DNA from 2 places in the Myroides oncorhynchi genome. Region 1 is predicted to be linked to the other one. Evidence: riboswitches for the same ligand, from Rfam matches in the RefSeq annotation. Region 1 holds a riboswitch; the other holds the start of a gene.
The links. Region 1 has a riboswitch for cobalamin ahead of LNQ81_RS07085 (TonB-dependent receptor). Riboswitches for the same ligand answer to the same signal wherever they lie in the genome.
Positions count from the first base shown of each region.

Region 2: another riboswitch for cobalamin. It lies ahead of LNQ81_RS11835 (DUF4465 domain-containing protein); the one in region 1 lies ahead of LNQ81_RS07085 (TonB-dependent receptor).

Region 1 is NZ_JAJJMP010000001.1:1,597,979-1,602,440, reverse strand. Features, by position in the region: gene LNQ81_RS07085 (TonB-dependent receptor) at 1-1,079, opposite strand, end outside; cobalamin riboswitch at 1,194-1,372, opposite strand; gene LNQ81_RS07080 (MepB family protein) at 1,430-1,882, opposite strand; tRNA gene LNQ81_RS07075 (tRNA-Asp) at 2,142-2,218, opposite strand; tRNA gene LNQ81_RS07070 (tRNA-Asp) at 2,435-2,511, opposite strand; tRNA gene LNQ81_RS07065 (tRNA-Asp) at 2,655-2,728, opposite strand; gene LNQ81_RS07060 (DUF1399 domain-containing protein) at 3,137-4,462, shown strand, end outside.
Region 2 is NZ_JAJJMP010000001.1:2,704,971-2,709,432, forward strand. Features, by position in the region: gene LNQ81_RS11830 (hydroxymethylglutaryl-CoA synthase family protein) at 1-1,151, opposite strand, end outside; gene LNQ81_RS11835 (DUF4465 domain-containing protein) at 1,360-2,172, opposite strand; cobalamin riboswitch at 2,265-2,427, opposite strand; gene rlmF (23S rRNA (adenine(1618)-N(6))-methyltransferase RlmF) at 2,617-3,525, shown strand; gene LNQ81_RS11845 (mechanosensitive ion channel family protein) at 3,683-4,462, shown strand, end outside.

The sequences.
Region 1 (4,462 bases):
GTTATCTTATACAGATGTGCAGCTGAGACATAATACTCTTGTTGGAAGTAAGTGTTATCAAATTGAGGATTATAGGTAACCACTTCTCCTTCGAAAGCCACTGTCTTACGAGACAGATAGTGCATCTCATCATAAGCATACTTCCCTTTCAGTTGAAACTGATATCGATCAGAAACAAATCTAGTCCACTCTCCCTGCGCCATAAAGTTCTTATCACTCTGACGTTCATTGATATTTTCAGTCTCTAAAGTGACATCACTCTTCTTAATTACAGCACCTGGAAGACCTCTATCTGATTGATAGTAATAAAGGTTAGCCTGCCAAGTATCTTTATCTGTCTTACCGAACCAACTATTCTCTACACGATAAGCTTTTATATCACTATTCTGCCTGTGACCTATAGTATCATAAGCCACTGTACCATCTATATTATGACGTTTTTGCCTAAACTTATAATCACCATTCGAATAGATATATTCAGCACTGATAGATGTACTAACATTGTCATTAACTTTAATATCTGTACGTACAGATGGATTGACTAACTGTATAGACCCTGCCTTGTATTTAGCTGATACATTTATATCTTTCCCTTCTTCGAATATAGGTTTCTTTGTTTGTAGATAAACTGTAGATGCAGAAGCAAACTCTCTTGCTGATTGGAAGATAGCACTGCGTTGACCATTATATAGTTTTACCGTTTCTATATTATCTAGAGAAAACTTTCCTAAGTCTACTATACCATTCTGAGCATTGCCCACTTGTACCCCATTATAAAACACCCCTACATGATGCGTCCCCATATTACGGACATCTACTGTCTTAAGTCCTCCCATACCACCATAATCTTTAATCTTAACTCCAGCGAAGTATCTAAGAGCATCAGCTACACTATGGCTATTTAAGCGCTCTAGTTTAGCACCATCTAAAGTTTGTACAGGGATTAAATCTTTAAAAACCTCTTTCTGTATCACGATTTCTTTAAGAGAAGTGATACTGTCTTTAGGGCTCTGAGCATATACAGCATAGCTAGCTACACACATCAGAGTAGTTATTGATAGTAATTGCGTTTTGGTCATAATTGTTTTTGGCTTGTTAATCTTGACGATCCAAGAAAACATAAACGCACCAAAACACACTGTCACCAATGTCTAACCTTTTGAACGCTTAATGTCTTATTCCTCGAAAACATCAAAACTTATTGTAGATTGGCGGGTATCCTGACTTGCTCTTAACGAACTTCCTCCTCTCCATAACGACAGAGGATGACTTGATTCATTACATTTATAAGCTTACAGTAGCGGGTCTGTCTAGGATTCTCACCTAATTCCCCCTTAATATCAATTTGATAACCAGTCTTATTGCAAATATATAAAAAAAGGTTAATGGAAAGTATTTAATCTGTTAATGTGTTTTTATTGAAGATAATTTAAACTTTATAGAAAAAAGACATTTGAGATTGATAAGTTTTCAATGCTTGCTTATTCATCCCTTCTTCTAGATTAGGATAGATACGCATTCCACGCTTACCCTCCTTTGTCTCGGTAGAGATAATACCAAGATTCACTAATATCACCTTCGGAAATAAGAAATAGCCCAAATCAGTATCTGTCTTCACACCGATCATCATATAGTCAAACTCATCCCCCACATGATAAGGCACTGTTACTCCTATCTCATTGCGTTGCCAAATAGCAACGAAAAATCCAATCTTCTTAGAAGTAACCTTTGCTTCCCTATAGATAATTCGCTTATCTCCTAATATAAAGCTACACGCACTATACTCATTCTTTTCAGACATCATCTGAACTGAACTAATTATAGTATCATTGCTATAACAGAATACTTTATTTAATGAAGTAATAAGTGATCTGACAAACATATCAAGATATTTATTAATTATTACAAATCTAAATAATCTAAGACTTAATCAATCTCAAAAAGTTTTAGAATAGACTTATTTTCAGAAATGCTATAAAAATAAAAAAGCTCCCCTGCACTAGGAAAGCTTTTCATTGGTCTAACTACTAAACCTTTAGTGCTTGCGCACTTAACAACACAACTACTTTTAGATCCTCTAATTGATGAACATTTAGAGGCCAAAAAAAACCTCCCAACTACATGAGAGGTTCTCTTCTTATTGGCGGTCTGGACGGGACTCGAACCCGCGACCCCATGCGTGACAGGCATGTATTCTAACCAACTGAACTACCAAACCAATAATTTCTTTTCTGTATCGCGTTTATTAGTTAAAACCATCAATCTTGACAATTTTTTAAAAAAAGCTCTCCCGCACTAGGAAAGCTTTTCATTGGTCTAACTACTAAACCTTTAGTGCTTGCGCACTTAACAACACAACTACTTTTCAACCCTCTTTTACAAAATTTTAGAGGGCAAAAAAAGCCATCCCACGTTGTGAGAGGCTCCTTTTAACTGGCGGTCTGGACGGGACTCGAACCCGCGACCCCATGCGTGACAGGCATGTATTCTAACCAACTGAACTACCAAACCAGTATTTTATTCTTAAAAGCATTAATTCTTTAACGGCGACAAAGGTAACTCTTTTTTCTAAACCTCCAAACTTTTTAAAGTTTTTCTTTTTTAAGAGTAGATAAATTAGCGCCTATTTAATCAAGACGCTAATCTCTCTTTTGCGGTCTGGACGGGACTCGAACCCGCGACCCCATGCGTGACAGGCATGTATTCTAACCAACTGAACTACCAAACCTTCGTCATTATTGCTCTAATGCGATGCAAATATACAACCATTTTCTACAGTACCAAATCCACACAATAAAAAAAACAATCTTTTTCTAGCCAATTCCTTTACTAAACTAAAAATCAACCATCTAAAAAGTGATTTATTTTTAATTATTTTTTCACCCTAATCACACAAGTACGCTTTTCACTCAAAAAACCCCCTGATTCCACAAAACCAACTCTCCAAAAAAAACCGTTTCACTAGTAAATTCAATACTTGCACATATTTTATATTACAAAATACACCTTCAAATGTTATAAATAAGCTATATCTCCCTTCGAACTTAATTTATGCCGTCCACTTCTACATACTAACACAACTTTTTTATTGCATATCTCTTCTAATAATTAGATATTTAACTAAATATTGCAAACAATGAATAAAGTACATTGGAAGAAAATAGAGGAGTTTCAATTAGATAAATGGACTGACGAATATGGTTTTACACTCCGACTAGCAAAAGAAAATAAGTGGACCAAAAACTTCACCACTCAAGCTATATTAGAATATAAGAAGTTTATGTACCTCGCTGCAACTTCTGATAAGATGGTATCACCCTCTGATGTCGTTGATGTCGTTTGGCACGAACATTTAGTCTTTACTAAGTCATATAAAAACTTCTGTCTTATACTTGGCAAAACCATAGAGCATATCCCTTCAACACATAATCGTGAAGAATATGATATATTCAAGCAAGCCAAAGAGCATACTACACTAATATATAGCCAAGTCTTCGGTGAACAACCTAAAGAGATATGGGAATACCAATCTATGTATGACAGTTTACACTTGCCTAAAACCAAATATAAAATGAGTACTAAACTACTTATAGGAATATTTGTAAGTCTAGCTGCCATCCCCTTTCTTCATTATCCCTTAACCCTTATATACAGTAATATTAGTAGTAGTGCATTCCTATTCGGACTAACGCTCATATTTATTGGCACTATTGCATTCTTAAATGAATACAATAAAAGTGTACTACATGACATAATCAGAAACAGTAGTGAGAACAGCTTTATCCGCAACCTTCATCCTTATGAGATGATGTACTTAAAAAACAAGAATGTAAAAGATGGTATCATTGGTACTTTTAATGAACTTATCGAACAACATAATATCAAGACAGGGCCTAACTATACACTAGAGCTGATCCAAGATACTTATATAAAAAACCGAGAACAAGCTTATATCTTACGTAAGTTAAAACAATTCAAAACAAGAAAATTCACAGAGCTAATACCAAAACTTATAGGTAGACCACTCTTTACTAACCAAGTAACTACTATCCAAGGCATAAATAAATACATCAACAGATCTGCTAAGTTTAACAAGCTCTTTATAACGAACTACGCCATCCTATTAAGTATAGTATTCTTTGCTTTTATGCGCATAATCACTGGAAGTGAACGTCATAAGCCTGTTTTATTCATCACTATATTAACCTTAGTCATCGTCATTAGCTCACTATTTTTCTTACAGAGACTAGCATCAGAAAGTATCCATAAGACGATAATCAGATATTACACACAGCGAGTTAAATTCTCTAAACTGAAAGAAGACAACTGGCAGTGGTCTTACTTTCTGACAGGTAATGCGGCTTTAGGAGCAGCACTCACTACGATGGTGATATTAGCTAACACTCCAATCCCACACATATCATCTAGCTCAAACAACAGTAGCTGTAGTAGTGACGGTAGT
Region 2 (4,462 bases), 1.1 Mb from region 1:
TGAACTTCTGCTTCGAATACTTTAGACTTAGAACCTGAACCATAAGCAATAAATCCTAATGTACTGTCTATTAAGTTTTCTTTCGTATCTGCGAAGTGTGTAAGAGTAGATAACAACCCTAAGAAGATAGAGCCTGTATAGATGTTCCCTACATCACCAGATGCTAGTTCTGATGGAGATATCTTGCTATTTACGATTTGCATATACTCCTCTGATTTGGCAAAAGCTTTGATTTGGTCTTTAGCATTATCAGCAGTTCTGTCTATTAAAGTAGGATTCTCTTGTAATACAATCTCGTGGAATGTTCTACGTCCTTGAAAACAATATGGAAGGTGCATTAAGATTGCTTTCCAATCTTGATATACTTTTTTGTTTTGTTTACTATTTAGCTTCTTAAAGTGTGTGTAAGCTTCCGTAATTCGGTTGATATAACACTCGTTAGAATATTGACCTTCGAATACAGGTTGGTCCTTGTGAATAGAGATTTCTGTTTCTTCTATTCCATGCCAAGCTTCATTTGTAGCGTTACCTGTGATAGATTGTTTCTCTATAGAATGATATGGTTTAAAGAAGTCAAATACACTATCTGTAGCAACTCCTGTCTGACCTATAAAAGCTAGGACACGAGGGTTAACAGTGATTAATAAAGCAATAGCACCTGCTCCTTGAGTATATTCTCCTGTAGAGGCAAGGTCATATTTTGCGTAATCAGTAGCAATAACAATCGCTTTTTTCGTAGGATTTGCTTTGATAAAGTCAATTGCGTTTTGCATGGCATCTACAGCACCAATACAAGCAAAGGTATGATCTACAGCATCACAGTTTCTGAAAGTCCCTTGACCATAGATTTGCTCTAACAGTCCTAGTGTATAAGAGGCAATAGGTTTAGAGTTGTCTAATCCACTCTCTGTACCTACGTAGATCTTAGCTATATCTTGAGGTAATACAGTAGGGTTATCTTGAAGTAAGCTATAAGCAGCATTGGCAGCCATCGTGATGACATCTTGATAAGTATCTAATAGTGCCATCTTCTGTAATCCTAGTCCTTTAGTCAGTTTTAAAGGTTCGATATTACGTGCTATGGCTAATGTATCTATAGGAAGGTGAATTTTAGGGATAAAGTATGCTAAACTATCTATTCCGACTTTCATTTTAATCTGGTATTTAAGTGAACCGTAAAATTACAGGCATTTGGAATAAATAACTAGATAAAATGAATAAAGTTTGTCATATAATATGGGATTGTTGGTTGGAAGTTGATGATTTTGTTGAGTGCAATGTTTAAATGGAGAAATAATATAAACGAGAAATGCCCTCTATATTAGAGAGCATTTCTTGTTTATATTTTTGCTATTGATCTTATAAATTAATCGTTAGGTCATCCATACAGAAGTAAGCAGGCGTATTCATCCAGTAACTATCTCCATCTGAACTAGCCATCTTAAAGTAGACTTTATTAACTTTTCCTAGAGGTTTTAAGTCTGCTTTTACCCATTGTTTTACTATTCCAGGAGCATCAGCTTGTCTAAAGTCAGAAAGCATAACTTCTACTTCTCCTGTTTGTTTACCATCTTTGTCCATTCCTACAACGATTAGTTTAAACCAATCTTTTCTTTCATAGGTATGTGCCTTAGCAAAACCATCCCCATTGGTCATAGATAAGACTGCATAGGTATTATTAGTAAAATAAGCATGGTCAAAAGTGTGTTCTGTACCTTCGCTAAAAGACATAAAAGCACCAGAGTTATTACTCGTAGATGTAAAGGCTACGGCAAATGTAGAAGAGTTGTTGTTACCTCCATTTTTCTTATCGTGGTCACCATAATATACACTAGATTGGTTAGTATATCCCGCCTCTTCTTTATTGTTCCACTGAGAGATAGCAATTCCTCCAGATGCAAATCCGTAACCAGAAGTCGTCATATTAAATGTTAGCCCTGTTACTTTATCTACGTATCCAGTATATTTAGCAGGAGTAGAACCATCATAGTGAGGATATAGATTCTCTCCATAAGAAGTAGGACCTGCTAAAAAATCTCTTTCTACATCTTCGAAAGTAATTGTATGAGTAGGAGTTACCTTCACATCGTTATCACTACTACATGAGTATGTTAGTCCTGCTATAAGTAACAAGCTAAACAAGTGAGTTAGTTTTTGGTTTAAACGTTTCATTGTTATTTAAATATGTATAAGGCGAGTATTAGAAGTGTGTAGGATACCTAAAAAGATAGATAAATGACATCACCCCTGATTCCCGCAGGTTATTAGTCTTGTTAACTTTGGTAGGTACTCTGACTTATATTGCTATTTCCATCAAGGAGTATAACTATACTTACAGTAGCGGGTCTGTTTAGGATTTGCACCTAATTCCCCTTTTCATCTCTAAAGGCGAAGGCAATTAGTGAATCCGAAATTAAGAGTGCTAAAGTAGATAAATAGTTGATTAGATAGTTGGATTGTTGTTAATTTAACTTAATTGTTTTTTAAGTGATTGTATATCAGTTATTGTTTTTACTAGGACTAGGTTCTTTAAGAATATTATTTGTGGTTAGAAGTTGTATAAAGGATATAGAAATACCGTTTAAATACGCTAATTTTGCACCAAATATCAAGATAATGAAAGACTCTAAAAAAACGCAGAAGAAATTACATGAACGCAATAAGCATCAACAGTTATATGACTTTGATAAGTTGAAACGTGTGGTGCCAGAGTTAGAGGCTTTCATCATTAAGAATCCATCAGGAATAGACACTATTGATTTTGCATTGCCAGAAGCAGTTGTATTACTTAATAAGGCTATCTTGATGAAGGATTATAAGATCACGTTTTGGGATATGCCTAAGACGAATCTATGTCCACCTATCCCAGGTCGTGCTGATTATATACATTATATAGCTGATTTATTAGCAGAAGGTAATAATGGACAAGTGCCTACAGGGACAGGAGTAAAGGTGTTAGATCTAGGGATAGGAGCTAATGTTATTTATCCTATCATAGGTGTAGCAGAATATGGATGGGAGTTCGTAGGATCTGAGATAGATGTAGTCTCTTTAAAAACGGCAAATCATATCATAACAAATAACCCACATCTAAACAGTAATGTAACTATTCGCCAGCAAGTAAGTAAGCGAAATATTCTAAAGAATATAGTAGGAGAAAGAGAGTACTTTGATTTAGTAATCTGTAACCCTCCTTTCTTTAAATCTAGAGAAGAGGTGTTAGCTAAGACTACTCAGAAGCTTAGAAACTTAGGAAAACAGGTTGTAGGAAAACCAGTACAGAACTTCAGTGGGCAGAATAATGAACTATGGTGTGATGGAGGAGAACTCGCTTTTATAACTAATTATATTTATGAGAGTAAACACTTTAAGAGACAAGCTGTATGGTTCACAACATTGGTCTCTAATAAAGAGCATTTAAAACCGTTACAGTCCTTACTTAAGAAGTCAGAAACAAAGGAAGTACGCGTGATAAATATGGAACAAGGAAATAAAGTTAGCCGTATATTGGCTTGGAAATATTAAGAGAAAGGTGTTCGCTATGAGCACCTTTTGTTTTTTGGTTAATTACGCGCTAGTGTATGAATATTGATTTCTTGTTTAAAAAGGAGTACATAAATCACAATCGGTATAGTTTTTGTAAAATTTGATTACATTTACTTTAATTTTAAGATTGTTTTTTATGCGATTCACCATGCCGAATATTCGCTTTTTTATTTTGTTGATGCTGGTTTTTACCACTGGTTTTACTTGGGCTAAATCAAAGAAACCTGCTGCTAAAACTCCTGAGCAAGTTGAGGTAATACGCACAGTAGTGGTCGTTATGGAAAAGACGCCTGTTATTAGTTTTAATGATACGTTGTTTAACGTCTATGGCAATATCGGTTCGTTTACTTCAAAGCAGCGAGCTAAATCAATAGAACGCAAGATAGATGCCTTAGCGGAGAATTATCAGTTTGCTGGAGATTCTATTCGATTAGTGGATACAGGTAATTATTTAAATCTAATGTATCAGAACGAGATTCTGATGAGCGTAGATAGTATACAAGCTGCACAAGAGAGTAAAACGAAAGCACAGGCAGCACAATATTATAAGAATCAGATTATATCTGCGGTAGAATTACAAAAAGAAAATACAAGTTGGCAACAGATATTGATTCAAGTTGCGGGGACAGTAGGTATTATAATTGTTGAGTTCTTTATTCTTAAAGGAATACGATACTTCTATAGAAGATGTAAAGTCGCTATCTGGAAACAAAGAGGTAAGAAGATTAAAGGAATATTCGGTATTATCGATGATCATAGAGCGATGCTTACTACTATCTCAATAGCGAAAGTAATTAAGTTTTTAGTCGTTTTAATCTTCTTGTATTTAGGGTTATTAGCAGTCTTTAAATTATTCCCTTATACAAAACATATCTCGGATCAACTTTTAGAATATGTCTTATCACCTCTTCGTTCA